3 regions of the Scandinavium manionii genome follow, and region 1 is predicted to be linked to each of the others. Evidence: predicted binding sites of a transcription regulator. Region 1 holds the regulator's gene; each other region holds the start of a gene.
The links. Region 1 encodes Fur, which represses iron uptake genes when iron is present. Its sites were predicted from a motif close to ATAATAATGAGAACNACTATCAA; they were not measured.
Positions count from the first base shown of each region.

Region 2: a site for Fur is predicted at 3,467-3,489, ahead of zupT (zinc transporter ZupT). Genes of this name have one in related genera too.
Region 3: a site for Fur is predicted at 2,415-2,437, ahead of exbB (tol-pal system-associated acyl-CoA thioesterase). Genes of this name have one in related genera too.

Region 1 covers NZ_JALIGC010000040.1:363,567-368,366, forward strand. The annotation lists gene ybfE (LexA regulated protein) at 82-375, shown strand; gene fldA (flavodoxin FldA) at 525-1,055, shown strand; gene fur (ferric iron uptake transcriptional regulator) at 1,373-1,825, shown strand; gene chiQ (ChiQ/YbfN family lipoprotein) at 1,917-2,264, opposite strand; gene chiP (chitoporin ChiP) at 2,314-3,726, opposite strand; gene glnS (glutamine--tRNA ligase) at 4,126-4,800, opposite strand, start outside.
Region 2 covers NZ_JALIGC010000036.1:156,388-161,187, forward strand. The annotation lists gene tolC (outer membrane channel protein TolC) at 1-438, shown strand, start outside; gene MUU51_RS08610 (DUF1190 family protein) at 610-1,278, shown strand; gene MUU51_RS08615 (glutathionylspermidine synthase family protein) at 1,284-2,444, shown strand; gene ygiD (4,5-DOPA-extradiol-dioxygenase) at 2,517-3,305, opposite strand; gene zupT (zinc transporter ZupT) at 3,502-4,275, shown strand; gene ribB (3,4-dihydroxy-2-butanone-4-phosphate synthase) at 4,350-4,800, opposite strand, start outside.
Region 3 covers NZ_JALIGC010000036.1:127,403-132,202, forward strand. The annotation lists gene MUU51_RS08460 (hypothetical protein) at 1-313, shown strand, start outside; gene MUU51_RS08465 (cytoplasmic protein) at 316-747, shown strand; gene MUU51_RS08470 (hypothetical protein) at 748-960, opposite strand; gene MUU51_RS08475 (hypothetical protein) at 989-1,174, opposite strand; gene exbD (TonB system transport protein ExbD) at 1,187-1,615, opposite strand; gene exbB (tol-pal system-associated acyl-CoA thioesterase) at 1,622-2,353, opposite strand; gene metC (cystathionine beta-lyase) at 2,605-3,792, shown strand; gene yghB (DedA family general envelope maintenance protein YghB) at 3,926-4,585, shown strand; gene MUU51_RS08500 (AraC family transcriptional regulator) at 4,637-4,800, opposite strand, start outside.

The DNA of each region.
Region 1 (4,800 bases):
GGTTTCGCTGATGTATGATTGCGCGCTATCTGCGCCGGGCCTGTCGTCTGGCGGCTTGTTTCCCCGAAGTCACTCTGAATCATGGCAAAAGAACAAACGGACCGAACGACATTAGATTTGTTCGCAAATGAGCGTCGCCCGGGAAGGCCGAAAACCAATCCGCTCTCGCGCGACGAACAATTACGCATTAATAAGCGTAATCAGCTTAAACGCGACAAAAGCAACGGTCTCAAACGCGTTGAGTTGAAGCTCAATAACGATGCCGTGGATGCGCTTAATGAACTGGCTGACGCCAGAAATATGAGCCGCAGCGAGCTTATCGAAGAGATATTGTTGCAACAACTGGCTGCATTACACGGCCAGGAACTTGTCTGAAAATACGGCAAAAAATCACTTTCATTTAGCAGAGAGTGCAGTACGGCGCGATTGCAGTTTCCGCGCACTTCTCCTCCTGCTATCATTGCCTTTATCTGTGGGCAACATTCCACCATCATTTCAATACGTTTCAAGAGGTTATTTTACTCATGGCAATCACAGGTATTTTTTTCGGCAGCGACACCGGTAACACCGAAAATATCGCGAAGATGATCCAGAAGCAGCTTGGCAAAGACGTTGCCGAGGTGCATGACATTGCCAAGAGCAGTAAAGAAGATCTCGAAGGTTTCGATATTCTGCTGCTGGGTATCCCGACCTGGTACTACGGTGAAGCACAGTGTGACTGGGACGACTTCTTCCCGACGCTGGAAGAGGTAGACTTCAACGGTAAGCTGGTCGCACTGTTTGGCTGTGGCGATCAGGAAGATTACGCAGAATATTTCTGTGATGCGTTGGGTACCATCCGCGACATCATCGAACCGCGCGGCGCAACTATCGTTGGTCACTGGCCGACCGAAGGCTACCATTTCGAAGCCTCTAAAGGTCTGGCTGATGACGCCCACTTTGTGGGTCTGGCCATTGACGAAGATCGCCAGCCGGAGCTGACCGCTGAGCGTGTCGAAAAATGGGTGAAACAAATCTCCGAAGAGCTGCACCTCGAAGAGATCAAGAACGCCTAATGATTTAGTACGGTGCAGCATTCGTACTGCGCCGTATTAGCGATAAGTTGTGTTAAATTAATAGGTAAAAGCAATCAAATTAATCGCTACAAATTTTTAACTTTTGAGCACATATCTGTACAATGTCACCTGTTTTGACGAGGTCGGATGTTTCGCTTTGCAGATGATGCCTCGTTTTTGAAAAGCATACTTTGCTCAGGGTTTACGGTTCCCATTTAGGGCAGGCAGTCCTATAATGAGACGCATTATCCTGAATTCATTCTTAGTAATACTTCCTCATAGGGAAGTGTATCGCCTAGCAACAGGACTGATTCCGCATGACTGACAACAATACCGCATTAAAGAAGGCAGGCCTGAAAGTCACGCTTCCTCGTTTGAAAATTCTGGAAGTGCTTCAGGAGCCGGACAATCACCATGTCAGTGCGGAAGACCTTTATAAACGCCTCATTGATATGGGCGAAGAAATTGGTCTGGCAACGGTTTATCGCGTTCTGAACCAGTTCGACGATGCCGGCATTGTCACCCGCCACAACTTCGAAGGCGGCAAGTCTGTTTTCGAACTGACTCAGCAGCATCATCACGATCACTTAATCTGCCTCGACTGCGGCAAGGTTATTGAGTTCAGCGATGACTCTATCGAAGCGCGTCAGCGTGAAATCGCCACTCGACATGGCATTCGTCTGACCAACCATAGCCTTTATCTTTACGGCCACTGCGCAGAAGGCGACTGCCGTGAAGATGAACACGCACACGACGCCGCTGAGAAATAATCAGCGTTCGCTCAAAAGCAAAAAGCCAACCTCGCGGTTGGCTTTTTTTTGGCATAAATTTCAGGCAATCACAGAGGCCGATAGTTGAGGGTTATGGCTTTGTGGTTGTGGTCGTCGTGTTGTTGTTACGAATTTCCTTCCAAATCTGGTCACAGCGGGCTTTCACCGCCTGATCGTTGCCAGTACGCGTTGCCTGGATGCACTGTTGATAATCCAGAACCCGCACGCTTTCCTGATTGGCAAACTGCTGATGTGACTTCTCGGTTTTCAGTACGTCCAGCACATTCTGACACGCCTGAATTTTATCCGGGTTGCCTTCAGCGGTGTTAATACAAGCGCTGTACGCCTCTTTGAGCTTGTTATCTTCCTGTGGCGTCTGGGGTTGCGTGCATGCGACAAGTCCGGATGCCATCATCGCGATGAGAATCAATTTTTTCATGATACGGCCTCATAGGCGCGCGGCGACGTTAACGCTGCCGCGCGACTTGTCAGAAAATGGTGAACGGGGCGATAACGATGAATTTCACGTCACGCTCATCCTGGAAGATGTTGCCGTAACCCCCGCCATAGCTCGGGATGTCGGAGTGGTTGTCGTATTGAGTAAAGTGCAGCTTGAACAGCGTGCCTTTCGCTCGCCCTTCCTGAACGGTGTACATCGCATCGAGGCTGTAAGCTGACTCTTTAATTTTATTCGAGGAGATATCTTCGCGCTGACCTGCGCTATTGATAAGCCAGTCAGACGGTTTGGCATCCCAGGCATAAACATAAGACGCGCCCACAGCCCAGCCCGGCATATCCCAGTTTTTCAGATCATACATACCGCCAAAGAACACCGCTTTTTCGCCATTGGCGTTGAAATCTGAGCGGTTATCCCACCAGATATCCAGTCGGCCGTTGGAAGACGCATAGGTTGGGGTCATACGCTGAAGGAAGTAACCCTGTTGCCCTTCCGCTTTTACCCATGTTCCTTCGAGACGCAGGTCAACAACGTCGCCCACTTTATAACCGAGGGTCAGGGCCTGTAACCACGCGGTACCGTCATAGATATCGTTGATAGTGTTGCTACTGACGGTGTCACGCGCACCGTAGAACTGGTAGCTGGTCGAGAGTGGCGCCCCGGCAACATCAAATTTATAGCTGGCTTTGGCGAAGTACTGATCCATAAAGCCTTCTGCCTGACCAAATGCGGCTTCGAGCACCAGGTCATTTTTGAAGTCGTATTTAGCACCGATGGAGTGCAGGTACTCCACTTTGGTTTTCTTGTCGTTCTGATAGAAATGGTCAGTTTCGAGGTGCCATGGCGCTTTGTACTCGTTGGTCCACATATACGAGAAGCTCAACGCACCGGCATCGCCGTAATCAAAGTTTGCCCCGGCTTCAGCACCCTGATAAGTACCAGGCATAAAGCTCCAGTGCGGTGCTAACAAAGTCTGGCCAGTAGGTTGAATATAACCTGCACGCGCCCAGGTCGGCCCCAGTTTAAATTTCGCGGCGGCTTTATACAGGCTGATCCCGCTCTTATCGCCAGACCAGTCTTCGTCATAGCCTTTGTTAACAGAGGAGAACGCGATTTCGTTTGGGTGACCGCTTTCGGCGGATTCAGCCATTTCGATTGCGGTGAAGGCCGCAATATCCAGGCCGATAAAATCTGCAGCATAACCCGACTGGAAGTCGAGGTTGGCGTTCCAGGTGGAGTGAGAAAGGTTGGTTTTGTACTTATCGCCGTCGGTTACATCTTTACGGTCACGCTCACGCTGCCAATAATAGATGCCGCCGGTTAAGGTTGAATCGTCTACGAATCCTGCTGCACTGGCTTGCGGAACTGCAATCCAGCCCGACATTGCGGTGACCCCGGCAATAGCCAGCGCCAGCGTACTACGTTTGCCACTGAACGTACGCATGTGTATATCCTCTTTGACTTTTAAAAACGCGTTCGCAAAGCGAACAACGATAAAAAATAAGTACTGCAAAAAAGTAGCGAGGCAGAAAAGTCCTAACGCTATGCATGTAGACTATTTTTCGCGACGCGAATTATCAATCCTTTTTCCGCACAAAAACGCAAGATTATGACAGGGCGCACATATTTAATTGCGTTTTGTTACATATGCACGTTTCAGCATGAAGCCACGAGAACCGCTAATAGCAGGGGATTCTAAAAAAGAAGGGAAAAATGACTCTGAAAAATGTAACAAGACCGGGGCGCTGTTTCATGAATGAAAATGATATTATTTCGCATCACAAAAATGACATAAAAAAGCGCCGCATTGCGCGACGCTTTTTACTTTTAGCAGAAGCGAAACTTATTCGCCCGCTTTTGCCCAGGTATCACGCAGGCCAACGGTACGGTTAAATACCAGCTTATCTGCGGTGCTGTAGCGGCTGTCGAGACAGAAGTAACCTTCACGTTCGAACTGGTGCGCTTTACCCTCTTGTGCGGCTTTGAGCGACGGCTCAGCATAGCCCTGCTTGATAACCAGTGATTCCTGGTTAATGACAGACAGGAAATCTTCCGCCGCGCCCGGGTTTGGTACGCTGAACAGACGATCGTACAGGCGAATCTCAACCGGCAGCGCGTGGTGTGCGCTTACCCAATGGATAACGCCTTTCACTTTACGGCCATCAGCCGGATCTTTGCTCAGGGTTTCCGCATCGTAAGTACAGAAGATGGTGGTGATGTTACCTTCCGCATCTTTCTCTACGCGCTCGGCTTTAATGACGTAGGCATTACGCAGACGCACTTCTTTACCCATCACCAGACGCTTGTACTGTTTGTTCGCTTCTTCACGGAAATCAGCACGATCGATCCAGATCTCACCGCTGAACGGCACATCACGGCTGCCCATTTCTGGTTTGCTCGGGTGATTCGGCATGGTGACGATTTCGCTTTCGCCCAGCGGGTAGTTTTCGATAACCAGTTTAACCGGATCGATAACCGCCATCGCACGTGGCGCGTTTTCATTCAGATCTTCACGAAT
Region 2 (4,800 bases), on a different contig from region 1:
TCGTCCTTCAACAACATCAATGCGTCCATCAGCAGTATCAACGCCTACAAACAGGCTGTTGTTTCTGCGCAGAGTTCTTTAGACGCAATGGAAGCAGGCTACCAGGTCGGTACCCGTACCATCGTTGATGTGTTGGACGCGACCACGACGCTGTACAACGCGAAGCAGCAGCTCTCCAGCGCGCGTTATAGCTACCTGATTAACCAGCTGAACGTCAAGTCAGCTCTGGGTACGCTTAACGAGAACGATCTGTTGGCCCTGAATGGCACCCTCGGTAAAGCGGTTTCCACTTCCCCGGAAGCGGTTGCCCCAGAGAATGCCCAGCAGGACGCTAACGCTGATGGTTACAATGGCGCGAGCGCGGCGCCGGCTACACAGCCTGCCGCACAACGCACATCCACGTCCAGCAGCAACAGTTCTAACCCGTTCAAAAACTGATTCGGGCAACCCCGGCGACGCCGTTCGCCGGGGTTAAATCACTTTCCGCTCTCCCTCGCAAAAATAAACGTAAGGCAACGTAAAGATCCCCTCCTCCTGCCTCTCATCGCTTCAATTTCAACCACTCATCCACTATCCTGAGCACTACCACTGGGTCCAGGATGAAAGATAATGAAACGGACAAAAACAATTAATCACGCTTCGTTCCGCAAGAACTGGGGCGCACGCCATCTGACGCCAGTTGCGTTGGCGATCACCGCCGTATTTATGCTCGCTGGCTGTGAAAAAACTGACGAAACGGTGTCGATGTATCAGAACGCCGATGACTGCTCGAGCGCTAACCCAGGCAAAAGCGCTGAATGTACCGCGTCATACAACAACGCGCTGAAAGAAGCCGAACGCACCGCACCGAAATACGCCAGCCGTGAAGACTGTATCGCCGAATTCGGTGAAGGCCAGTGCCAGCAAGCTCCTGCCCAGGCAGGTATGGCTCCTGAAGGACAGCAGGCGCAGGCTCAAAGCAGCGGCAGCTTCTGGATGCCGCTAATGGCGGGCTACATGATGGGTCGCATGATGAGCGGTTCAGGCTTCCAGCAGCAACCACTGTTCAGCTCGAAGAATCCAAAAAGTCCGGCCTACGGCCAATACACTGATGCCAGCGGCAAAGGTTACGGTGCAGCGCAGTCGGGCCGTACCATGAACGTGCCTAAAACAGCGATGGCGCCAAAACCGGCCACCACCAACACCGTGACACGTGGCGGCTTTGGTGAGTCCGTAGCTAAACAGTCCACCATGCAGCGCAGCGCTTCCGGCACATCTTCTCGTTCAATGGGCGGCTAATCGCCATGGAAAGAGTCAGCATTGTCGAGCGCCCGGACTGGCGCGAAAAAGCCACCGAATATGGCTTCAATTTTCACACCATGTATGGCGAGCCGTACTGGTGTGAAGATGCGTATTACAAACTCACTCTCGAGCAGGTTGAAAAGCTGGAAGACGTGACCGCCGAGCTACACCAGATGTGCCTGAAAGTGGTGGAGCGTGTGGTAGCCAGCGATGAGCTGTTGACCAAATTCCGCATTCCGAAACACACCTGGAGCTTTGTGCGTCAGGCGTGGCAAACACAGCAACCTTCGCTTTATTCTCGCCTCGATCTGGCATGGGATGGCAAAGGCGAGCCTAAGCTGCTGGAAAACAACGCTGATACGCCAACATCACTGTACGAAGCGGCTTTCTTCCAGTGGATCTGGCTCGAAGATCAGCAGAATGCGGGCAACCTGCCCGCAGGCAGCGATCAGTTCAACAGCCTGCAGGAAAAGCTGATTGAGCGTTTCGCTGAGCTGCGCGAACAGCACGGTTTCGGCCTGCTGCATTTTGCCTGCTGTCGCGATACCACCGAAGACCGTGGCACCGTGCAGTATTTGCAGGACTGCGCCAATGAAGGCGGCGTGGCGAGCGAATTTCTGTATATCGAAGATATCGGGCTTGGCGAAAAAGGTCAGTTTACCGACACCCAGGATCAGGTTATTGGTAACCTGTTCAAGCTCTACCCGTGGGAATACATGCTGCGCGAGATTTTCTCCACCAAGCTGGAGGACGCTGGCGTTCGCTGGCTTGAACCGGCCTGGAAAAGCATTATCTCTAATAAAGCGCTGCTGCCGATGCTGTGGGAAATGTTCCCGGATCACCCAAATCTGCTGCCCGCGTATTTTGCCGAAGACAGCTATCCACCGATGGATAAATACGTGATCAAGCCGATTTTCTCGCGCGAAGGTGCCAACGTGTCGATTGTCGAAAACGGCAATGTGGTTGAAGCCGTAGAAGGGCCGTATGGCGAAGAAGGTATGATCGTCCAGCAGTTCTGTGAACTACCGAAGTTTGGCGACAGCTATACGCTGATCGGCAGCTGGCTCATCAACGATCAACCTGCCGGGATCGGCATTCGTGAAGACCGGGCGTTGATCACTCAGGATCTGTCCCGCTTCTATCCGCATATTTTTGTGGGGTGATATGTGCCGGCGGCGCACGCTTGCCGGGCCTACTTGTCTTTGTAGGCCTGCTCAGCGTAGCGCCACCAGGCATTAACCAATCTGCACCGACAGCATACTCAAACTGCCCATCTCGATCCCATCAGTCGGCAACGTCATCGGCTCTTTTCTGTCCCACGTGCCCAGCACGTACAACAGCGGCAGATAATGATCCGCAGTCGGGTTGGACAGCGATCCTCCTTCATGGTCGAGATAATTCACCAACGGGTGCGATTCCGTCGGACCTTGCCAGGTGAGATTGTCTTTCACAAATTCATTGAACGATGTCGCCCACGGATACGGCGTATTTTCGCCATGCCAGCGTGCGGTGCGCAGGTTGTGAACCACGTTGCCGCTCGCCACCAGCATGATGCCCTCTTCACGCAGTGAGGCCAGTTTGCGGCCCATTTCCATATGCCAGGCCGGTGGTTTAGTGCTGTCGATACTGAGCTGAACCATTGGGATATCGGCATCCGGATACATTTTAATTAAAACGCCCCATGAACCGTGGTCAAAGCCCCAGGCTTCTTTATCCAGCGCTACCGGCACCGAGGTCAGCAGCTCAACGAGTCGCTGCGCCAGTTCCGGCGAACCTGGAGCCGGGTAATGTGTGTCGTACAGTGCCTGCGGAAAACCACCGAAGTCATGAATGGTTTTTGGGGCTTCCATCGCCGTGACACCTGTCCCGCGAGTAAACCAGTGCGCGGAAATGGCCACAATCGCTTTCGGGCGCGGCAGCGTTTCGCCGAGATGCTGCCAGGCACGGGTGTACACGTTATCCTCCAGCACGTTCATCGGACTACCGTGCCCCAAAAACAGTGCTGGCATACGGGAAGAAGACATGATGATATCCTTACAGGAATAGTCGATTTGATGGTTCTACATTACGCGTTTTCGGGCAGGGATGAACTCAGATAACAGTGATGAAGATCATCAGGAAATTTGAATGTAAGGACACGTAAAAGCGCCATCTCCCCTCTCGCTTTCGGGGCAATGGATCTTTACTATAAATGATAATCATTATCATAAAGGAGTTTTCATGTCAGTACCTTTGATCCTGACCTTACTCGCTGGTGGGGCCACCTTCATTGGGGCTGTCCTGGGTGTTATCGGCCAGAAGCCCTCCAACCGCGTACTCGCGTTTTCCCTTGGCTTCGCTGCGGGCATCATGCTGCTTATCTCATTGATGGAAATGCTGCCTGCCGCTCTCGGTACCCAAGGCATGTCGCCGGTGCTCGGCTACGGCATGTTCGTGGTGGGTCTGCTGGGATATTTTGCCCTCGACCGAATGCTGCCCCATGCGCACGCACAAGATTTAATGCAGGGCGATAAGGCCGTGATGCCGCGCAATTTGCGCCGCACCGCGATTCTGCTGACGCTCGGCATCAGCCTGCACAACTTCCCGGAAGGCGTGGCGACCTACGTTACCGCCAGCAGTAATCTGGAGCTCGGATTTGGCATCGCACTGGCAGTCGCATTGCACAATATTCCTGAAGGCCTGGCGGTGGCTGGCCCCATTTATGCCGCGACAGGATCGAAACGTAAGGCGGTATTCTGGGCGGGCGTGTCCGGGATGGCTGAAATTCTTGGCGGCGTACTGGCGTGGCTGATTCTGGGTTCACTGGTCTCGCCAGTGGTGATGGCTGCTATCATGGCTGCGGTGGCCGGTATTATGGTGGCGCTGTCGGTAGATGAACTGATGCCGCTGGCGAAAGAAATCGACCCACACAACAACCCAAGCTACGGCGTGCTGTGCGGCATGTCGGTGATGGGGCTCAGTCTGGTACTGCTTCAGTCGATGGATTTCGCCTGATACTCTGAAAGCCAGATAGCAAAACGCCGGGACACTCCCGGCGTTGTCTTTTCAGATTCGCTATTCAGTGGATCTTAGCTGGCCTTACGCTCATGCTTTTGGCGGTATTCCACCAGATCTTCAATGGTCACGACCGGCATGTTGTGTTCCGCAGCAAACTTGATGCACTCCGGCGCGCGCGCCATGGTGCCATCGTCGTTGGTCAGCTCACACAGCACGCCCGCAGGTTTGAAGCCCGCCAGCGTCACCAGATCGATAGTCGCTTCAGTGTGACCGCCGCGAGTCAATACACCACCCGCCTGCGCACGAAGTGGAAACACGTGGCCTGGACGATGCAGATCGGAAGGTTTAGCGCCGTCGGCAATCGCCGCACGAACGGTGGTGACGCGGTCAGCAGCAGAAACGCCGGTGGTCACACCGTGCGCCGCTTCGATGGTTACGGTAAAACCGGTACCGAACGCACTGGTGTTGGTTTCCACCATCATCGGCAAATCGAGCTGTTTGCGGCGCTCTTCGTTAATGCAC
Region 3 (4,800 bases), on a different contig from region 1:
GGGAAAGATGTCCCTCGATAATATCGCCGAAGATATATTCGCCGCGCCGGTTCGTCACGGCCAATCGCGCAATATACTGCTGGAGGAGCGTGACCGCCATATTAAAGACCGGCTGTTTCGGGCGGTTAAAATAGAAGCATTTGTACGCGTACTCAACGACCTGCAATGGCAAGGCGAATTAGACAGCCAGGAATTAAGTCAAATTATCGCCGAATACACCGACAAAATTAATAAAGCCGGAAACGAAATTTGGCTTAATTTGATTACATGCGAAAAAGCCTCCCCTCTTTTTTATGATTTTCAGGGCGAATAAAAATGAAAGAGAGTGAAGATAATAATGTCTATTTGACTTTGGACGACAGAAACAGCGACGCCGTCATTCTGAAGCATAATCTTCAGGCGCTAAAAAATGAAAAGAATGCTGTGATTGAAGAGACAGCCAAAGCGCTGGTGTCGATTCCCGCAGCGCTGGTCCGTATGAAGTGGCAGTACCGCCGGGAGATTTACGCCTTCCAGGTGAAAGAAGAGATCTACGGCGCGGCGCTGGCCGAGATAATGACCCGAAATCCGCAGCTAAAAGAGAAGATCCTCGCGCATGTTGAAGCGAGCTATCAGCATATTTTGGCCCGCGAAACCGCCACCTTGCGCCTGACGCGCAAACTCGCTGACGGTAATTGCCGCACCGCCAGCGTTAATATTGTGGCACCGGAAGAAAACCTCCCGTCGCCAGTCGCTAAAAAAGCCTGATTACACCAGCCTGAAGATGGAAATCGCCGTCTTCAGCTCGCCGGTTTGTCGCTGTTGCTGCTGCGCCACCTGCATGGTCATTCCGGCCTGCTCCACCTGACGCGATCCCCGTTGCGTGCTTTCCACCGAGGCGGCAATTAGCTGACGAATGGCGGTGAGAAAAATGAGGTGGCGAGAAGAGGAAGCTGTGCTGAGTAAAGTCGCCAGGGTCATACTGGACTCCCATGCTATACAGGGGATGTTATGCCCCGTTTTCACGGTGCTTTTTTATGATGTTCCTGAATAAGCGTAGAGAGGTTTGTCGCGCCTGCCAGTGACGACCAACAAAAATGCGGGCGGCTTTCAGATGAGAAAAAACACGATACATCAGCGAGTTAACAATTTTACTTAAGGTATAAAAAAACCGGCGAGAGGCCGGTTCTTTCATTAATGATGCCGCTTATTTTTTCGCGGCGGCGTGTTCTTCACCGACCAGGCCAATTTTCAGATATCCCGCCTGATGCAGAGTATCCATCACCTTCATCATCGTCTCGTAGTTTACGGTTTTATCCGCACGGAAGAAGATGGTGGTGTCTTTCTTGCCTTCGGTCAGCGTGTTAATCGCATTCACCATGGTGTCGTCGGTTACCGGATCGTTGCCGAGGAACATAGTGTTATCCGCTTTCACCGACAGATACACCGGCTTTTCCGGACGCGGCTGCGGCTGGCTGGAGGACGCCGGCAGGTTCACTTTCACATCAACGGTCGCCAGCGGAGCCGCCACCATGAAGATGATCAGCAGTACCAACATGACATCGATAAACGGCGTCACGTTGATTTCATGCATTTCGCCGTTATCGTCCAGATTTTCGTTTAGACGCATTGCCATTGGTTATCACCCTACCCGTAATTTCTGGGCGGTACGCACCGGCTGAGCGCCGCTGTTGTTCAGGTCAAGGTCACGGCTTTGCAGCAGCAGAACCTGCGCCGCCACATCACCGAGCAGCGCTTTGTGGCTGCCAATCATGCGGGCGAAAATGTTGTAGATAACCACGGCAGGGATGGCGGCGAACAGGCCAATGGCGGTCGCCAACAGCGCTTCTGCGATACCCGGCGCGACAACGGCCAGGTTAGTGGTCTGGGTCTGGGCGATACCGATGAAGCTGTTCATGATGCCCCATACGGTGCCGAACAGACCGATAAACGGTGAAATCGCACCGATTGTTGCCAGATAACCGTTACCACGACCCATATGACGACCGGCGGCAGCGACGCGGCGCTCCAGACGGAAACCGGTACGTTCTTTAATACCTTCGTTGTCTTCGGCACCTTCAGAAAGTTCCAGTTCGTTCTGCGCTTCGTTCAGCAACTGAAGGCTGAGGCTTTTCGCCGGGAATGCGGTGGCAATTTCGCTGGCCTGATTCAAAGAGCGGGCTTCGCCCAGCTGCTGCTGCTCACGCTTGAGGCGGCGTTTTTGCGACAGCAGTTCGGTACTTTTGCTGAAGAAAATTGCCCAGGTGACAACCGATGCCAGAATCAGGCCGATCATGACCACCTTAACTACGATGTCGGCATGATGATACATACCCCAAACGGAGAGATCCGCCTGCATCAAATTATTACCCACTCTGTATCTCCAGGATCTAAATCACAAAATCTGAGCGTAATAATATCAAAACGTCGTCGAATTGATAGTCGTTCTCATTACTATTTACATATTGACGCAATCATCACTAACTTTCATTGCGCTCACGCAGTAAAAAAGGTGCTTTGCCATATTCTGGCAAAATTTTCTGCTTAATCTGTTCGCACAAGGTACAACCCGAAACAATCATGTTAGTTTAGACGTCCAGACGTATAAAAACAGGTAACAAAAACATGTCCAAAGAACAACTTGATACCGTGCTGGTGAATGCTGGCCGCAGTAAAAAATACACCCAGGGTTCGGTGAACAGCGTAATTCAGCGCGCGTCATCCCTCGTTTTCGAGACCGTTGAAGCCAAGAAACAGGCCACCCGCAACCGCGCCAAAGGCGAGCTGTTTTATGGTCGTCGTGGCACCCTGACCCACTTCTCTTTGCAGGAAGCGATGTGCGAACTGGAAGGCGGCGCTGGCTGTGCTCTGTTCCCGTGCGGCGCGGCTGCAGTGGCCAACACGATTCTGGCGTTTGTCGAACAGGGCGATCACGTGCTGATGACCAACAGCGCCTACGAACCGAGCCAGGATTTCTGCACCAAAATCCTCGCCAAACTCGGCGTCACCACCGGCTGGTTCGACCCGCTTATTGGCGCCGGTATTGCCGACCTGATTCAGCCCAACACCAAAGTGGTGTTCCTGGAATCCCCGGGCTCCATCACCATGGAAGTGCATGACGTTCCGGCCATTGTCAGCGCCGTACGCAGCAAAGCGCCTGACGCCATCATCATGATCGATAACACCTGGGCCGCGGGCGTACTGTTTAAAGCACTCGAATTTGATATCGATATTTCGATTCAGGCCGCCACCAAATACCTGATGGGCCATTCCGATGGCATGATTGGCACCGCCGTTTCCAATGCTCGCTGCTGGGATCAGCTACGCGAAAACGCCTATCTGATGGGGCAAATGGTGGATGCCGATACCGCGTATATGACCAGCCGTGGCTTGCGTACGCTCGGTGTGCGTCTGCGTCAGCATCACGAAAGCAGCCTGAAAATTGCCGAATGGCTGGCTGAGCATCCGCAGGTTGAACGCGTCAATCACCCGGCGCTACCGGGCAGTAAAGGTCATGAGTTCTGGAAACGAGACTTTACGGGCAGCAGCGGCCTGTTCTCCTTCGTGCTCAAAAAGCGCCTGAACGATAGCGAGCTGGCGGCGTATTTCGATAACTTTACGCTGTTCAGCATGGCCTATTCCTGGGGCGGCTTCGAGTCACTTATTCTGCCGACGCAGCCAGAGCAGCTGGCGGACATTCGCCCCAACGGCAAGCCAGACTTCAGCGGCACGCTGATTCGTTTGCACATTGGTTTAGAGAATGTTGACGATCTTCTTGTGGATTTATCGGCCGGTTTCGAGCGCATCGCGTAAAGTAGCAACCTGATGGACACAATTTCAGACAGTCCCTGCAAAAACTGCCGGAATTGTTGCGCCTGGAATCAAGGCATCCCGGGCAATTCAGGAGTACAATACACTCAGAAAATGTCAGTCCACAGGAAAGTCCATGGTTGTTATCCAGGAGATTGCCGCCGCACTCTGGCAGCATGATTTTGCCGCGCTGGCGGATCCCCACGTTGTGGGTATTGTTTATCTGGTGATGTTCGCCACGCTGTTTTTAGAAAACGGCCTGCTGCCCGCGTCTTTCTTGCCGGGAGATAGCCTGTTGCTGCTCGCCGGTGCGCTGATCGCCAAAGGCGTGATGGATTTTGTGCCGACCCTCGCTATTCTGACCGCCGCCGCCAGTCTCGGCTGCTGGCTGAGCTACATTCAGGGCCGTTGGTTAGGCAACACTAAAGTGGTGAAAGGCTGGCTGGCGCAGCTGCCGGACAAATATCACGACCGCGCAACCTGCATGTTTGACCGCCACGGGCTGCTGGCGCTGCTTGCCGGGCGTTTCCTGGCATTCGTTCGAACCCTGCTGCCAACGATGGCAGGCATTTCCGGTTTGTCTAACCGCCGCTTCCAGATTTTCAACTGGCTGAGCGCCGTGCTGTGGGTCGGTGTGGTGACGGGCTTCGGCTATGCGCTGAGCATGATCCCATTCGTTAAACGCCACGAAGATCAGGTGATGACATTCCTGATGATCCTGCCTATTTTCCTGCTGATTGTGGGTTTACTGGGCACGGTGATTGTGGTGATTAAGAAGAAGTATTGTAGCGCCTGATTTCTCCCCTGACCCTCTATCCAAAGGGACGAGGGTCAGGGAGAAGACAAACTACATCCCCTGCATCCCCCGAATACGCGCTGCATCTTCGCCCGGCGTGATCCCGAAGTAACGCTTAAACTCACGACTGAACTGCGAAGGACTTTCGTATCCCACCTTTATTGCCGCCGTGCTGGCCTTCAGGCCCTCATGCACCATCATCATTCGCGCTTTGT